3 regions of the Streptomyces macrosporus genome follow, and region 3 is predicted to be linked to each of the others. Evidence: riboswitches for the same ligand, from Rfam matches in the RefSeq annotation. Region 3 holds a riboswitch; each other region holds the start of a gene.
What was found. A riboswitch is a leader RNA that binds a small molecule or an ion and turns the genes downstream of it on or off. The one in region 3 is predicted to bind cyclic di-AMP.
Positions count from the first base shown of each region.

Region 1 (5,655 bases), on a different contig from region 3:
AGGCCCGGTTGACGGCGTAGACGCGGCCGGTGAAGCCCGCCTCGCGCAGGCCGGCCAGGACGGTCCGTCCGGCGCCGCGCGGGGCGCGGCCGACCCCGATGACGGCGACCGACCCGGGAGAGAGCAGCCGCTGCACGGAGCGGGCCTCGGCGCGCTGCTCGCGGGCCCGCATGACGGCCACGGACTGCTCGGTCGGCTCGATCCCGAAGACGAGGTGGACCGTGCCCTCCTCGAAGCTGCGCTTCTGGGAGTAGCCGGCGTCGGTGAAGACCTTGACCATCCTGGTGTTGGCGGGCAGCACCTCGGCGACGAAGCGGCGCACGCCGCGCTCGCGGGCGCAGGCCGCGATGTGCTCCAGCAGGACGGAGCCGACGCCGCGCCCCTGGTGGTCGTCGCGGACGAGGAAGGCGACCTCGGCCTCGTCGGCGGGGAGCGAGGCGGGCCGGCCCGTGCCGTCGATGCGGTCGTAGCGGACGGTCCCGACGAACTCGTCGCCGATGACGGCGGCCAGGGCGACCCGGTCGACGTAGTCGTGGTGGGTGAACCGGCGCACGTCGCGGTCGCTGAGGTGCGGGTAGGGGGCGAAGAAGCGGTAGTACTTCGACTGGTCGGAGACCTGCTCGTAGAACCTGACCAGGCGGTCGGCGTCGTCGGGGGTGATGGGACGGATCCGGGCCGTGCCGCCGTCGCGCAGCACCACGTCGGCCTCCCAGTGGGCGGGGTAGGCAGGCTCGGTCGGCGTCCGCATGGGGTCAGCCTAGTCACCGGCGTTCCGGTTCGCGGCCCCTCCGCGGGGGGACGTTCGGCGGGGCGGCCGGCGGGGCACGGGCGGGGCGCGTCCCTCGCTCCGGTCGGGCCTTTCCGTGTGCAAAGCTGGTTCGGACAGCTGCTCCGATCCGAAGGACGACACCATGGCTGAGCGCCGCGTCACCGTCGGCTGGGCCGAGGGCCTGCACGCCCGTCCCGCCGCGATCTTCGTCCGTGCCGTGACCGCGTCCGGCGTCCCCGTCACCGTGGCCAGGCCCGGGGGCGAGCCGGTCAACGCCGCCTCGATGCTCTCGGTGCTGGGGCTGGGCGTGGAGGGCGGCCAGGAGATCGTGCTGGCCTCCCCGATCGAGGACGCCGAGGTCGCCCTGGATCGTCTGGCGAAGCTGGTCTCCGAGGGGCTGGACGAGCTTCCGGGCGCCGTCTGAACCGGAAAACCTCGGAAGACGGCTCCGGAAAACACCGGCGGAGGCGGTGGAGCGGTATCGCTCCACCGCCTTCGCCATATCCGCGGAACAATGGGTGGACAATGTGGCCGGCTTTTCATCCCGCCGCTATACGACCGCTGTTACGCATTGTCGCCTCCCGTGTTGACGGAATGTTTCGTCTCTCTCACGGCGGCTTTCCGGCCGGTTTCGCGCACGGCCACCGGCCGCTGCTCGCGGCGGGCCGCGACGGAGCGTTCCACATGGGCGACCGCCAGGGCCCGCGCCCGCTCCGCGTCCCCGCGGGCGACCGCGTCCACGATGGCGCCGTGCTCCCGCCAGACGGCCGTCGCCCGTGTCGGGGGCTCCGCGGCGTAGACCCAGGTGATCTTGCGCCGGAGCTGGGTGAGCAGCGCGGCCAGGGTCGGGCTGCCGGACGCCTGGGCCAGCGTCTCGTGGTACCAGTCCTCCAGGGCCCGCAGGTCGGAGAAGTGGCCGTGCTCGGCGCGCTGCCGCCCCAGACGGACCAGGCCGCGCAGCACCTTCAGTTGCGCCTCGGTGCGGCGCCGGGCCGCCCGCGCGACGCCCAGCGGCTCCAGCAGGGCCCGGATGTCGAGCAGGTCGGCCGCCTCCTGTTCGCTGGGCCGGGCGACACAGGCGCCCGCGTGCCGGCGGGTGATCACGAAGCCCTCCGACTCCAGGGTGCGCAGCGCCTCGCGCACCGGGATCCGCGAGACGCCGTAGCGTCTGGCGAGCAGTTCCTCGGTGAGCCGGGCGCCGGGCGGGAATGCTCCGGAGACGATGTCGTCGCGGACCGCAGTGCACACCATGTGCGCCGAAATGCGCATGGGTCGACCTCCGCCGTCGTCTCCGCGTTTCCGATGTTCCGCAGAGTCGAACTGTATTCCACCGTCACGGAAATTCCGATGCCCCGTGGAAAACAGGCGGAAAAGCTGCGGCCGCGCGACTCGTGGGTCGCGCGGCCGTGTGCCGTCCGTCCGATGGCGTCCGCCCGGGGGCGTCCGTCAGACGTCGACGCCCTTGGAGGCCAGGTACGTGATCGGGTTGATGTCGGAGCCGTAGTACGCGCCGGTGCGGGCCTCGAAGTGCAGGTGCGGGCCGGTGCTGTTGCCGGTGGAGCCGACCGCGCCGATCTGCCGGCCGCCGTCCACCCGCTGGCCGGGCGTCACGTTCGTGGCGGACAGGTGGGCGTACTGGGTGTAGCGGCCGTCGTCGTGGCGGATGACGATCTGGTTGCCGTACGCGCCGCCCCAGCCGACCGTCACCACGGTGCCCGGGCCCACGGCCCGCACGGGGGTGCCGGTGGCGGCGGGGAAGTCGATGCCGCTGTGCTTGCCGGAGGACCAGGAGGCGCCGGCCTGCTTGTACGTGGTCGTGGTGTCCACGCCCGCGACCGGGTCGACGTAGCCGCTCGCCGCACGGCGCTCGGCGGTCCGCTCGGCGCGGCGCTCCTCGGCCTCGCGCTTCGCGGCGGCCCGGCGCTCCTCGGCCTCGCGCTCGGCGGCGGCCGCACGCTCGGCGGCGCGCTCCCGGGCGACCTTCTCGGCCTTCACGGCCTTGGCGGCCGCGATCTCCTCGGCCTTCACGCGCGAGGCGTCGGCCGCGCGCTGCTGGGCCTGGGCCTGGGCCCGGACGTCGTCGGCGATCGTGTCACCGACGGCCACGGCCTGCGCGAAGCCCAGGGCGTAGGTCTTGTGCGCCTCGCCCGAGGAGGCGACGGCGGGGGTGGCGATGGTGCCGACCACACCGGTGGCGGCGAGGGTGGCGGCTCCCAGCAGACCGGCGCCCGTGCGGACGGCGCGGCCGGAGAGCCGGTGCTTCTCGGCGAGCTTCCCGGTGAAGGTGGTGACCTTCTCGGTGAGCTTCTCGGTGGCACGGGTGAACGCCATGTACGGCGTGCTCCTTTCCTTCCGTGTCGCCTACCGGGTTAGCTGACGGGTTCGGAGCGGGAAGGTCTCCTACGAGCACTCGGCTCGATTCACCCCGGTGGGATGGACCCCTCGCGCACAGGAGGCGGAGGGTGGGTCCCCGGCTCCCCCGGACGGGGGACTCGGCGATGCGTGGGCCGGCGGCCACGGATGCGGACGCTTCTGACGGCCAACGGACTCGAAGCTAAACGGCCGTGCTTGAGCGAGCAAACAAATCGGGCGTTTTGTATCGCATGCCACATAAACCTTCCTCCGGAAGCGTCAATCCGCCCACGGGAAAGGCCCTTGGTGTGACAAGCACACCAAGGGCCTTCGCTGGTCCGGGACTTGCGGACCGCCGATCCGTGACGGCCGTCACTCCCGCGGCGTGACGGCCGTCACCTCCGGCGCACTGCGGTCCTTTTGGGATGCGTGACGGCCGTCACCTCCGATGCGCCGCGATACCCTTCGGAACGTGACGGCCGTCACGCGCGGTCCGTCCGATTCCCCGTCAGTCCGTGACGACCGTCACCTCTCCGATCCCCAGATCCCGCACCGGGTCGGCGATCTGTGACGCGTCTCCCACCAGGACCGTCACCAGACGGTCGGCCGGGAAGGCGGCGACGACCGCCGCCGTGGCCTCCACCGTGCCGGTCTCGGCGAGCCGCTCGTACAGCCGCGCCTGGTAGTCGTCGGGCAGGTGCTGCTCCACCTGGTCGGCGAGGGTGCCCGCCACGGCCGCCGCCGTCTCGTACCGCAGCGGGGCGACGCCCACCAGGTTCTGCACGGCCGTGTCCCGCTCGGCGTCGGTGAGCCCCTCCTCGGCGAGGGTGCGCAGCACCTGCCACAGGTCGGCCAGCGCGAGCCCCGTCACATCGGTGGCCACCGAGCCGTTGATGGCCAGCAGCGAGGCGCCGGTGCCGTCGGGGGCCGAGCGCAGCACCTGGGCGAAGGCGCGCACGCCGTAGGTGTAGCCCTTCTCCTCGCGCAGCACCCGGTCCAGGCGGGAGGTGAGCGTGCCGCCCAGGCAGTACGTGCCGAGCACCTGGGCGGGCCACACGCGGTCGTGCCGGTCGGGGCCGATCCGGCCGATGAGGAGCTGGGTCTGCACCGAGCCGGGACGGTCCACGATGATCACCCGGCCGGTGTCGTCCGCCGTGATCGGCGGCACGGGCCGGGGCTTGCCGGCCGTACCGGTCCAGGTGCCGAGGGTGTCGGCGAGGGCCTTGTCCAGGTCCACGCCGGTGAAGTCGCCGACCACCACGGCCGTGGCGGTCGAGGGCCGCACGTGCGCCTCGTAGAAGGCGCGCACGGCCGCGGCGTCGATGCGCTCGATGGTCTCCTGGGCGCCCTGGCGCGGGCGGGAGAGCCGGGAGGTGTCCGGGAACAGCTCGTCGGACAGGGCGATGGCCGCCCGACGGGCGGGGTTGGCCAACTCGTGCGGGATCTCGTCCAGGCGGTTGCGCACCAGCCGCTCGATCTCGCTCTCCGGAAAGGCCGGAGCACGCAGCGCGTCGGAGAGCAGGCCGAGCGCCTTGGCCAGCCGGGAGGCCGGAACCTCCAGGGAGACCCGCACGCCCGGATGGTCGGCGTGCGCGTCCAGGGTGGCGCCGCAGCGCTCCAACTCGGCGGAGAACTCCTCGGCGCTGTGCCGGTCGGTGCCCTCGCTGAACGCGCGGGCCATGATCGCGGCCACACCCTCCTGCTCCCGGGGCTCGGCGTCCAGCGGCGCGAGGAGGTTGACCTCGACGGCCACGACCTTCTGGCCGGGACGGTGGCAGCGCAGCACGGTCAGACCGTTGGGCAGCTCGCCGCGCTCGGGGGCCGGGAACGCCCACGGCCTGGGCTCTCCGCCGCGGGGCTGGGGGTGGAACTCCATCGAGACGCCGTTCTGGAGGTTCTCGGACTTCTCCGAGGGCTGGTCGGGGGACTGTGCAGTCGCGTCGCTCACTGAGCGGCCTCCTGGTCGTCGGTGGCGGCGGTGTCGGAGACGGTGGCACCGTCGGCGACCTCGGCCGCGGTGTCGGGGGCGGTCGCCTCGGTGGGCTCGTAGATCAGCACCGCGCGGTTGTCGGGGCGCAGCCGGGCGGCGGCCACCTCGCGGACCTCGTCGGCGGTGACCCGCAGCACGCGCTCCACCGCGGTCAGGGCGAGCTGGGGGTCGCCGAACAGCACGGCGTACCGGCACAGCTCGTCGGCCCGGCCGCCGACCGTGGCCAGCCGGTCCAGCCACTCGCGCTCCAGCAGGGCCTGGGCGCGCTCCATCTCCTCGGGCGTCGGGCCCTCGGAGGCGAAGCGGGCCAGCTCCTCGTCGACGGCCCGCTCGATGTCGGCGATCTCGGCGTCGCCGGAGGCCTTGACGTCCAGCCACCCCATCGAGGGCGCGCCCGCCAGCCGCAGCATGCCGAAGCCCGCGGTGACGGCGGTGCGGTCGCGGCGGACCAGGCGGTTGTGCAGGCGGGAGGACTCCCCGCCGCCGAGCACGGTCAGCGCCAGGTCGGCGGCGTCCGCCTCGCGGGTGCCGTCGTGCGGCAGCC
Region 1 is NZ_BAAASZ010000026.1:105,093-110,747, reverse strand. It holds gene ABD335_RS17515 (bifunctional acetate--CoA ligase family protein/GNAT family N-acetyltransferase) at 1-748, opposite strand, end outside; gene ABD335_RS17510 (HPr family phosphocarrier protein) at 912-1,193, shown strand; gene ABD335_RS17505 (GntR family transcriptional regulator) at 1,334-2,038, opposite strand; gene ABD335_RS17500 (M23 family metallopeptidase) at 2,216-3,100, opposite strand; cyclic di-AMP (ydaO/yuaA leader) riboswitch at 3,113-3,277, opposite strand; gene ABD335_RS17495 (M16 family metallopeptidase) at 3,630-4,997, opposite strand; gene ABD335_RS17490 (M16 family metallopeptidase) at 5,066-5,655, opposite strand, start outside.
Region 1: it holds a riboswitch for cyclic di-AMP, as region 3 does, so the genes downstream of both, ABD335_RS17500 (M23 family metallopeptidase) here and ABD335_RS24585 (M23 family metallopeptidase) in region 3, are expected to answer to the same signal.

Region 2 (5,655 bases), on a different contig from region 3:
GGATCTCCGCCTCCTTCTCCGGTGCCAGACCGAGCCGGGGGCGGTCGGGGCGCCGGGGCGGTTCGCCGCCCAGGCCGCGCAGCCAGGCCCAGGTGTCGGCCACCGTCTCGGCGACGGGCCGGCAGCGCAGCCCCGCCGCCACGGCCTGGGAGACGTCCCCCTGGTGGAGGGCGTCGTGCGCCTCGCCCGGCGGGATCCAGATCGGCAGGTCCGTCCAGGGCAGCGCCCCCGCCGCGAGAACGGTCTCCGGTTCGGTCCAGCGCAGTTCGGCCCCGGAGCCGGTGACGCGCACACAGCTCTCCAGCAGTTCGGCCATGGTGGTGTGGCCGGGCGGGCTCACCACGTTGTACGGGCCGCCCAGCCCGCGCTCGACGGCGTCCAGCGTCCAGCCGGCGAGGTCGCGGGCGTCCACGTACTGCAGGGGGAGGTCGCGGGGGCCGGGCGCCAGGACCTCGCCGCCCCGGGCGACGCGCAGCAGCCACCACGGCAGCCGTCCGATGTTCTCGTGGGGGCCGAGGATCAGTCCCGCCCGCACCAGCAGCGCCCGGTCGCCGAAGGCGGCGAGGGCGGCCAGCTCCCCTCCCCTCTTGGCCCGCGCGTAGTCGGCGCCGCTCTCGTCGTCGGGCGAGGCGTCGACCACCGGGCCGTTCTCGTCCAGGCCCGCCGGAACGGGGTCGGCGTACACCGAGCGGCTGGAGACGTAGACGTGGTGCCGCACGTGCGGGGCCAGGAGTTCGGCGGCGTCGCGCACCGCGGAGGGCGCGCCGCTCCAGGTGTCGACCACGGCGTCCCAGCCGCCGTCCCCGGCCGCCTTCTCCAAGGCGTCCAGGCCGCCGTCGGCCGTGCGGTCGCCCAGCAGTTCCGCGACGCCGGGAGGCGCGGCGTGCCGTCCCCGGTGGAAGACGGTCACCCGCCGGCCGCGGGCCGACGCCTCCTCGGCGACCGCCCGACCGACGAACTCCGTTCCGCCCAGTATCAGAAGTCTCATGGGGCGAGCCTGCCCGCCCGGGCAGCGCGGCGGAACGGCTTCACGCCCCGGGCGGAATCGCCGAGAGCCGAATCGGGCCGGACACGCCGACGGGGCGCCGCGGACGGGTGTCCGCGGCGCCCCGTCACCGGGGCCGTCGAGCCCGGTCCGGGATCACTTCACGCGCCCGTACCGCACGCTCTTGGTCCAGATCTTCTCCTTGCGGACGGTCTTCCCCGGCTTCGGGGAGTGCCAGACCCGTCCGTCACCGGCGTAGATGCCGACGTGGTAGACGCTTCCACCGGAGTGGAAGAACACCAGGTCGCCTTTCTTCCGGGACTTGGCGGTGATGTGCTTGGTGCGGTTGTACTGGGCCGCCGCGGTGCGCGGCAGCTTCTTGCCCGCCTTCTTGTACGAGTACTGGGTGAGTCCCGAGCAGTCGAAGCGGTTCGGCCCGGCGGCGCCGTACTGGTAGGGCGCCCCCTTCTTGGAGGCCGCGACCTTGAGCGCCTTGCCCGCGGGCGTCAGCGCCTCGGCGTCGGGGGTGGCGGCCGGGATCAAGGCCGTTCCCGCGAGCGTCGCCGCGGTGACGGCGGAGGTGACGGCCGCTCGGGACACGAGTCCGGGTATACGCGGGTACGCGGACATGGTTCAACCCTTCGTCATCCGCCTGCGAAAGATGACCTGTCGGGTTCGGGCTGGCGAAGTTGCCCGGCCACCTCGGTGGCTTCACCCCAAGGGCCGCGTGGTGTGCGGCCCGTCGTGCTTGGGTCTCCCGCTCCTGCCGATTCGTCATGGTCCGTCTCTCACCCGGGCGGCGGCAGGATTCGGCGTCCGCCCGGGCGCCCCGCCCCGTGGCGGGGACTTGCCGTTGTCTACGGATAGTGCGTCAAGAACGGGCTCAGGTGCGAGATCTGACGGTATCTGTGAATTTGTTCACTTCTGTGCCGTCCGGAGTCCCGGGCCGTTCCACTGCCCGGCCGCAACCTCTCGAAACGGCCTCTGAGCAGCGGCTGTTGGCCCCCCTCCGAGGGTGCGGCGAGGCGGCCGGAACGGTCTCGGCGCGCCGCTCGCGCCGAGACGATCACCTCGAATGGCCGCCCTCGTGTCGGGTGACCCTCGACCCACGCCATCATGAAAACCCGAAAATCCGAAAACCCGAAGACGGGTCGGGCGCGCCGGAAGCGGACGCGGTCGACGGCGGTGCGGACGCCCGCGGCGCCGGCGGACCGGCGTTGCCGGCGGGCAGGGGAGCGCGGCGGGGCCGACCTGCGGCAACGGTGCCGCGCGGGTGTCGGAGGGCGATCGCCGCAGGTGGAGGCCGTACGGTGCCCGCCGTCTCGCCGGTGGGCACCGTACGGCCGGAAGGCCCGGCCGGGCCGCCACCGCCTCCCGGCGGCGGCCCGGCGGAGGTTCAGCGGATGTGCATGCCCGAGATCGTGCGGGCGACGACCAGTCGCTGGATCTCGCTGGTGCCCTCGAAGATCGAGTAGATCGCGGCGTCCCGGTGCATGCGCTCCACCGGGTACTCCCGGGTGTAGCCGTTGCCGCCGAGGATCTGGATCGCCTGGGCGGTGACGGCCTTCGCGGTCTCCCCGGCGAACAGCTTGGACATCGATCCCTCGGCGGCCTCGAAGGGCTTGCCCGCCGCCGCCATCCACGAGGCCCGCCACACCAGCAGGCGGGCGGCGTCGATGCGGGTGCGCATGTCGGCGAGCTGGAAGGCGATGCCCTGGTTGTCGATGATCGGGCGGCCGAACTGCACCCTGGTCTTGGCGTACTCCAGGGCGACCTCGTAGGCGGCCCGGGCGATGCCGACGGCCTGGGCGCCCACGGCCGGGCGGGACGCCTCGAAGGTGGCCATCGCGGCGTTCTTCACGCGCTCGCCGCCGCCCTTCTTCGCCTTCTCGCGGGCGCGGGCCAGGCGCTCGTCGAGCTTCTCCTTGCCGCCCAGCAGGCAGTGGCCCGGGACGCGGACGTCGTCCAGCACCACCTCGGCGGTGTGGGAGGCGCGGATGCCGTGCTTCTTGAACTTCTGGCCCTGGGACAGGCCGGGGGTGTTCGGCGGGACGACGAAGGAGGCGTGCCCCTTGGCGCCGAGCTCGGGGTCGACGACGGCGACGACGACGTGGACGTTGGCGATGCCGCCGTTGGTCGCCCAGGTCTTGGTGCCGTTGATCACCCACTCGTCCTTGGCCTCGTCGTAGACCGCGCGGGTGCGCATCGCGGAGACGTCCGAGCCCGCGTCGGGCTCGGAGGAGCAGAAGGCGGCGACCTTCACGTCGTTCGCGTCGCCGTACATCTGGGGGATCCAGGTGCCGATCTGCTCCTCGGTGCCGTTGGCGAGCACGCCGACGGCCGCCAGGGCGGTGCCGACGATCGACAGGCCGATGCCCGCGTCGCCCCAGAACAGCTCCTCCATGACCACGGGGATGCCCAGGCCGGTGGGGTCGAAGTACTGCTGGGCGTAGAAGTCGAGCGAGTACAGGCCGATCTTGGCCGCCTCCTGGATGACGGGCCAGGGAGTCTCCTCGCGCTCGTCCCACTCCGCGGCGGCGGGACGCATGACATCGGCGGCGAAGCCGTGGACCCAGTCCCTCACGGCCTTCTGGTCCTCGTTGAGCTCGAGTGCGAACTCCGCCATGGAAGCCCTCCATCCGATTGTTACTAGCGGTAACAGGAATATGTTACCGGCCAGTCCGGTGTCAACCTCCGGCGCTCGGTCCGCCCGTCCCCCGGTGGCGGGTGTTACGTTGCGCGGAGGGGCAGGCGAGGCGTCACAGGGTCGGGGAGGCGGAGGCATGGAGACCACACACCGGGAGGACCGGCTCAGCACCACGGAACGCCGCCGCAAGGAGCTGCTGGAGGCCGCCGAGCGCGTGGTGCTGCGCGACGGCCCGGGCGCCTCGATGAACGCCATCGCCGCCGAGGCCGGAATCACCAAGCCCATCCTCTACCGGCACTTCGGCGACAAGGGCGGGCTGTACCGCGCCCTGGCCGTACGGCACACCGACGCCCTGGTGGACGCGCTGCGGGCCGCCCTGGACGCGCCCACCGACCGGCGCGAGCGCGTGGAGGCCGCCCTCGACACCTACCTGGCCGCCATCGAGGCCCGTCCGCAGGTCTACCGCTTCCTGATGCACCCCGCCGAGGACCCCGGCGGCGACCGCGGCTTCGACGTCGGACAGCACGCGGCCCCCCTGCTGCGCCGGCTGGGCGAGGAGCTGGCCACGGTCGTCGCCGAGCGCATCGAGCTCGGCCCCGAGGGCGAGGAGCGGGCCCGGGTGTGGGGCCACGGCATCGTCGGCATGATGCACGCGGCCGGGGACTGGTGGCTGCGCGAACGGCCCTGCCCCCGGGAGCGGCTGGTGCGGCATCTGGCGGACCTGCTGTGGGGTGGTCTCGCCACGGCGGAGGACCGGGCGGACGGCCCCGGCCTCTGACCGGCCGCGCGACACCGGACGGGTCCGGCGCCGCCGAACGGCGGCCGTCTCGTGCGGATCCCGTGGGGAATCCCGCGCCGAACCGAGCCGCCGACCGGCCGCGCGGAGCGGACAGACGCGGAGCTTTCGGGGGAAGGCGGCCCAGGGCGCGCGCGCCGTCCGCGCGGGGTGATCATCTCGGGGGTGGCGCGATTCGGGACCCGGGACGGACCTCGGTAGGCTGAGGCCCGATCCAGGGGCAAGGAGGAGCAAGAACGATGGCAGGCAACACGGAGCCGTTGCCGCCGCGGGCCAAGCTGGCCGTGACGGCGGGCAAGGCCGCGGCGGCGGTGTCACGGGCCGCGGGTCGTGGCAGCGGATCGGTGATCGGCGGAAAGGTGGCTCTCAAACTCGACCCCGACCTGCTGGCCCGACTCGCCCAGAACCTGGACGTCGTCCTGGTGTCGGCCACCAACGGCAAGACCACCACGACCCGGCTGATCGCCGAGGCCCTGCGGGCCGTCGGTCCGGTGGTCTCCAACGCGCTGGGCGCCAACATGCCCGCCGGCATCACCGCGGCGCTCGCCGGGGGCGGCGACGCCCGCTACGGCGTCATCGAGGTCGACGAGAAGTACCTGGCCTCGGTCGCCCGGGACGTGACCCCCAAGGCCATCGCCCTGCTCAACCTCTCCCGCGACCAGCTCGACCGCGCCGCCGAGACCCGGATGCTGGCCGAGAAGTGGCGCGAGGGCCTCTCCGGCTCCAAGGCCGTGATCGTGGCGAACGCCGACGACCCGCTGGTGGTGTGGGCCGCGTCCTCCTCCCCCAACGTGGTGTGGGTGGCCGCCGGCCAGGAGTGGAAGGACGACGCCTGGTCCTGCCCCGCCTGCGGCGGAGTGATGCAGCGGCCCGGCGACGACTGGTTCTGCGGGGAGTGCGGATTCCGCCGCCCCGCCCCGAGCTGGGCGCTCTCGGGCGACCACGTGCTGGACCCGCACGGATCGGCCTGGCCGATCCGCCTCCAGCTCCCCGGCCGCGCCAACAAGGCCAACGCCGCCACCTCGGCGGCCGTCGCCGCCGCCTTCGGCGTCCCCCCGCAGGTGGCGCTGGAGCGGATGTACTCGGTGACCGCCGTGGCGGGGCGCTACGACGTGGTGTCCTACCAGGGACGCGAGCTCCGGCTGCTGCTGGCGAAGAACCCGGCGGGCTGGCTGGAGACCTTCTCCCTGATCGACCCCGCGCCCGCGCCCGTCATCCTGTCGGTCA
Region 2 is NZ_BAAASZ010000023.1:89,555-95,209, reverse strand. It holds gene ABD335_RS15910 (NAD-dependent epimerase/dehydratase family protein) at 1-988, opposite strand, end outside; gene ABD335_RS15905 (C40 family peptidase) at 1,142-1,615, opposite strand; cyclic di-AMP (ydaO/yuaA leader) riboswitch at 1,619-1,772, opposite strand; gene ABD335_RS15900 (acyl-CoA dehydrogenase family protein) at 2,382-3,611, opposite strand; gene ABD335_RS15895 (TetR/AcrR family transcriptional regulator) at 3,769-4,410, shown strand; gene ABD335_RS15890 (MurT ligase domain-containing protein) at 4,668-5,655, shown strand, end outside.
Region 2: it holds a riboswitch for cyclic di-AMP, as region 3 does, so the genes downstream of both, ABD335_RS15905 (C40 family peptidase) here and ABD335_RS24585 (M23 family metallopeptidase) in region 3, are expected to answer to the same signal.

Region 3 (5,655 bases):
GGGGTTGGCGCGGGTCAAGCATCGGCCGCGTCCCCGTCCCCGGCGGTCCGGGCTCGGACGCCGGCCGGCGGGACGTCCTCCCGTGGCGTCCGTGCCGCGTGGCGGTACGGCGCCAGCCTGAGGGCGACGGCGGTGAGCAGGGCCAGCCCCAGCAGGCGCTCGGCCGCGCCGCCGGCGGTGAGGCCGACGGCCGCCGCCGCGGCGTACAGCGCCAGGAGCGTCGCGGTGACGGGGCGCGGGTGCCGCCGGAAGGTCGCCGCGGGGGCCGTTCCGCTCGTGGAGTCTCGTGTGCCCATGGTCGTCCCGCTTCCTCTCCGTACGGACGGGCGGGCCCGCCCCCGGTGAGGCGGGGAGGGCCCGCGGCGACCTCACTCGTCGGGCGAGAGCGTGTCCCGGATCTTGCCCCTGAGCCCCGTCTCGGTGCCCATGGCCGGGCCCTTGGGTTGGCCGTAGCTGCCGTCGTAGGTGGCGAACAGCTTCGGGTCGGGGGGCGGGGGAGAGGCCTTGTCGCCCAGGGGCCGGGTGTCGGCGAGCACGCTGAACTCGTGCTCTCCGTCGGGGGTCGGGCCGGAGGCCCACAGACCCGCGGCGGCGGCCTCGCCGTCGGAGAGGTGCCACAGCGTCGCGGCGTGCTCGCGGTGCTCCTCGTCCGCGAGGCCGCCGGGGACGATGACGTCCTCCAGGTTGTCCTCGCGGAGTTGCTCGATGGCCGCGAGCCACAGGTTCTGGTGGTAGGTGTCCCGGGCGAGGTTGAACTTCAGCATGTCCTTCACGCCGGGGTCGTCGGTCATCTTGTACAGGCGTGCCGTCTGGAGCCGGCTCTGCGCCTCGGCGGCGACGTTGGCGTAGAAGTCGGCCAGCAGGTTTCCGCTGGCCACCGCGTAACGGCCGTTCCAGGGGTAGCCGTTGCTGTCCGCCGGGAGCGCCGCGCCGCCGGCGACGATCGCCTGCTGCGGGTCCATGCCGCTCATCACGGCGCCGACGGCGGGGTCGGAGGTGGCGACCTTGGTGGTCGCGGTGGCGGGGGCGCCCTCCAGGAGCCGGGCGATCATGGTGGCGAGCATCTCCACGTGGCCGATCTCCTCCGTGGCGACGTCCATGATCAGGTCCTTGTACTTGCCCTTGATGCGGCAGTTCCAGCCCTGGAACAGGTACTGCATCATCACGGTCATCTCGCCGTACGCGCCGCCGACGAGTTCCTGGAGCTTGTGGGCGTACACCGGGTCGGGCTTCTCCGGCTTCGCCTCGAACTGGAGCCGCTGGGTGTGCTGGAACATCTGTGCTCTCGCTTTCCGAACGAGCGGGCTTCTCGGCCGTCGGCGGAGCGCGGACGTGTGCCGTCCACCGCGCCGGGGGCGGGGTGCGCTCCGCTCTTCGGACGCTAGGCACCGCCCGTCACCGTTCCGTCTCCATCGGGCGGGGCGACGGGCGCGCCGAGGGGGTGTGACGTGCCCGGCGCTGGGAACACCGTGCGTTCACGGACCCGTGGAGACCGGCCGTGCCGGTCTCCCCCGGAGAGAAAGTCATGACGTCCTCCTTCGTCCTCACATCCCGGCAACCCCACCCCGAGGCCGCGGAGTGGGAGGCCCGTCTCGCCCTGTTGGGCCGCTTCCACCTGGAGATCCGGTCCCGGAGAGTGGCCATCGGCCCGTCCGTGCAGCGGCTGTTGGCCCTGCTGGCGCTGCACTCGGAGGGGGTGACCAGGCCCTCCGTGGCCTCGACGCTCTGGCCCGACCTGCCCGTGCGGCGCGCGGGCGCGAGCCTGCGCTCGACCCTGTGGCGGCTGTCCCGGAGCAGCGGGGAGGACCGGCTGGTCGACGCCGACGACAGTTGCCTCGCGCTCGCCCCGACCGTCGGCGTCGACCTGCACCTGGCCGAGCGGCACGCCGCGTCCCTCGTCTCGTCGCAGGAGCCCGGCCCGGTGCCGCTGCCGGTCCTGGCCGAACTCGACGAGGACCTGCTGCCCGACTGGACCGAGGACTGGCTGCTGGTCGCCCGGGAGCACTTCCGCCAGACCCGGCTGCACGCGCTGGAGGCCGTGAGCCGGCGACTGCGCGACGGCGGCCGGCTCGCCGCCGCGATGGAGACCGCCATGATGGCCGTGGAGGCCGAGCCGCTGCGCGAGAGCGCGCACCGTCACGTGGTGGACGTCCACCTGGCGGAGGGCAACGTCGCCGAGGCCCTGCGGCACTACGAGTTCTTCCGGCGGATGCTCCGCAACGAGCTGGGGCTGGGGCCGTCGTCCGGTTTCCGCCGGCTCGTGGCGCCCTACCTGAGCCGTCCCCTGGACCCCTGACGCCGGCCCGTGGCCGCGGTGACACCCCCGTGACGGAGGCGTGACGCCACCGGGTGTTCCGGGGGCGCCCCGGCTCCTTCTCCGGAACGCCCGGCGGGGCGCGCGGCCGGGAGCGGACCGCTGCCCGCCCTGGTGCCCGCGGCGGGCGTGGCCCGGCCGGTGCCGGTCGACTCGCTCCACGGCCGGGCATCGGGGAGAGTGGAGAGGTGTACGGCGACGCGCGGCATGGGACGTTGGACGGCGGGAGCCGGGCCCGCGTCCGCGCCATCCCGGGCATCGGCCGTCCGCCGTGGCTGCTGCCCCTGGCGCTGATCGCGCTCGGGGTGATCTTCGATCTGCTGACACCGGCCAGTCTGCTCGTCGGCTCGCTGGCCGCCGCGCCCATGGCCGCGGCGGCCCTGTGGACGGGGCGCGGCACGGTGCTCACGGGGGCCCTCTCGACGGTCTCGGCCTTCTCCCTGGTGGTGTGGGCGAACGTCCTGACCGTGGTGGAGGGCGTGGTGCGGGTGGTGGCGGTCTTCACCGTCAGCCTGCTGGCCGTGGCCGTCCACCACGCCCTGCACCACAGCGAACTGCGACTGGCCTCGGTCCGCCGGGTCGCCGAGGCCGTCCAGCTCGCCGTGCTGCCCGTCCCGCCCTCCCGCATCGGCGACCTGACGCTCGCGGTGCGCTACGAGGCGGCGCAGGTGAACGCCCTGATCGGCGGCGACATGTACGGGGTGCAGCAGACGCCGCACGGCGTCCGGATGCTGGTGGGCGACGTGCGCGGCAAGGGGCTGGACGCGGTCGCCGCGGTCACCGTGGTGTTCGGCGCCTTCCGGGAGGCGGCCGAGACGGAACCGGACCTGGGGGCGGTCGCGGACCGGCTCGAACACGCCCTGGTCCGGGAGATGGAACAGCGGGGCGGGGCCGGCCGGGTGGAGGGGTTCGTCACGGCCGTCCTGGCCGAGGTCCCGGCCGGGGCGCCGGGGACCCTGCGGATCGTCAACCGGGGCCACCCGCCGCCCCTGCTGCTCTCCGCGGACGGGTCGTCCGTGCGGGTGCTGGAGCCGGACTCGTACGCGCTGCCGCTGGGGCTGGGGGAGTTGGCGGGCGGAGGCGGCCACGCGGATCCGGTGCCCTTCCCGCCGGGCGCCCTGCTGCTGCTCTACACGGACGGGCTGACCGAGGCGAGGAACACCGAGGGCGCCTTCTACGATCCGGTGGCGCGGCTGCGCGGCCGGCGCTTCGCGGAGCCGGGCCTCCTCCTGGACGCGCTCGTCGCGGACATCGACGCGTACACGGCCGGGGGCACGGACGACGACATGGCGATGCTGGCGGTCATGCGCGATCCCGTCCCGCCGGCCGCGGCGCGATCACCGTCCGTATCAGGGACGCACCCCTCCGCATAACATCTGAGGCAACGTCAGGTAATGTGACGCGTCTCTCCGTTGGGATTCCAAGGTCAACTCGCCCGAATTGCTCAGGTATTGCCCCGTTAAGTCCCCCAGAAAATTGCTTCTGTTTCAAAGGGGAGACTTGGAATCACGCGTGTCCCTCTATTAACGTTCGATAACGCAGCGCGGTCGTCACCGCCGCCGCAAGAGGCGGCACCGTGCGCCGTCGCCGAATCCCGAACGCGGTCTCGCGGTACCGAGAGGCCGTGCCCAGGGAACCGGGGAACCACCATTTGGGGTGAATCGGTCCGCACCGTGTGCGCGGATCCGTAGGGGACCTTCCTGCTCCGAACCCGTCAGCTAACCCGGTAGGCGAGAGGGAAGGAAAGGAGAGCGCCTCCGTGGCGTCCAGCAGCCCGGCCCCCGAGGCCCCCGAGGTCTCGTACGACCCGCACACCGCCACCTTCGCCCCGTTCGGCCCGGACGGGGACGAGGACCGCCCGGCGTGGAACCCCACCGAGGACTCCATACGCCCGGTCCGCGGCCGGCACCGCGTGGTCAAGCAGCGCACCGGCATGGCACGCAGCGGAGCGGTTCTCGGCGTCGGCATGATCGCCGCGGTCGGCGCGGGCGGCATCGCCACCGCCAAGGAGAAGTCCCCGGCCGCGATCTCCATGCCGGACCTGGGCTCCGTCGCCGACGACATCCCCGGCATCGGCGGGCTCATGGCCGACTCGGAGTCCGACACCGACGAGGGCTCCGGCGAGACCGGCACCCCCCTCGTCCAGGCCGGTTTCGGCACGGACACCGCGAACGGCACCACCGACACCCTGACCGCGGACGCGGGCGAGGCCCTGCGGGCGCGCATCCTCCAGCAGGCCGACCGGCAGCAGGCGAGCGCCACCCAGGCGGCCCTCGAGGCCGCCGCCGACCAGGCCGCGGACAAGGCGGCCGAGGAAGCGGCGGAGAAGGCCGCCAAGGAGGAGGCCGAGCGCAAGCGCAAGGCCGCCGAGGAGGCCAAGCGGAAGGCCGAGGCCGAGCGTCTGGCCAAGCTCGCCGCCGGCTACACCCTCCCGCTCTCCTCGTACCAACTGACCTCCACCTTCGGCCAGTCCGGCTCGATGTGGTCCAGCACCCACACCGGCCTGGACTTCGCGGCCCCCTCCGGCACCCCCGTCAAGGCCGTGCACAGCGGTGAGATCGTCGAGGCGGGCTGGGCCGGCTCCTACGGCTACCGCATCATCCTCAAGCTCGACGACGGCACCGAGATCTGGTACTGCCACCTGTCGTCCATGACCAAGACCGGCGGCAAGGTGACGACCGGCGACGTGATCGGCCGCGTCGGCTCCACCGGCAACTCCTCCGGCCCGCACCTCCACCTGGAGGTCCGCCCGGGCGGCGGCGACCCGATCGACCCGCTGGCCTGGCTGCGCGGCAAGGGCCAGAACATCTGACCTCGTCCCGCTCCCGACTCCCGCGCCGCCGCCTCGCGCACCGTCGGTGTGTCCGTCGGCCGACCGGAGGAGGGGACGAGGCGGCGGCGTCCGGGCCCCTGCCCTTCCCCGTCTCCACTCCTGGCTCCACCCCCTGGCTCCACCCCATGCCCCGGCGGCCCTGGTGACCCACCCCCCGACACCAGGGTCGTCGGCCTCTCCGCCCCGCTCCCGAGCGGTCACGGTCGCCGCTCCCGCCGCCGGCCGACGGTTTCGGTGCGCCGTACGCCTCAACGCGCCGACGGGCCGGCCGGCTCCAGAGGACGCTCGCCGGTGAACCGCAGGTGGTAGCGGTTGACGCCGCCGCGCACCAGCCCGGGGAAGTGCTGGACGCGGTGCCACTGCGGGCTCGTCGAGCCGATGCCCTCGCCGGGCGTCCGCAACGCGTCGACGTGGGCCTGCTCGCTCTCCCACTCCGCGTAGTTGACGACGCGCGTGCCGTCGACGCTCAGGTGGAAGTGCCCGGCGATGCCGCCGGGCGGCAGGCCGC
Region 3 is NZ_BAAASZ010000034.1:79,209-84,863, forward strand. It holds gene ABD335_RS24560 (Nramp family divalent metal transporter) at 1-22, opposite strand, end outside; gene ABD335_RS24565 (hypothetical protein) at 15-296, opposite strand; gene ABD335_RS24570 (manganese catalase) at 369-1,277, opposite strand; gene ABD335_RS24575 (AfsR/SARP family transcriptional regulator) at 1,526-2,296, shown strand; gene ABD335_RS24580 (PP2C family protein-serine/threonine phosphatase) at 2,503-3,687, shown strand; cyclic di-AMP (ydaO/yuaA leader) riboswitch at 3,925-4,062, shown strand; gene ABD335_RS24585 (M23 family metallopeptidase) at 4,074-5,126, shown strand; gene ABD335_RS24590 (antibiotic biosynthesis monooxygenase) at 5,396-5,655, opposite strand, start outside.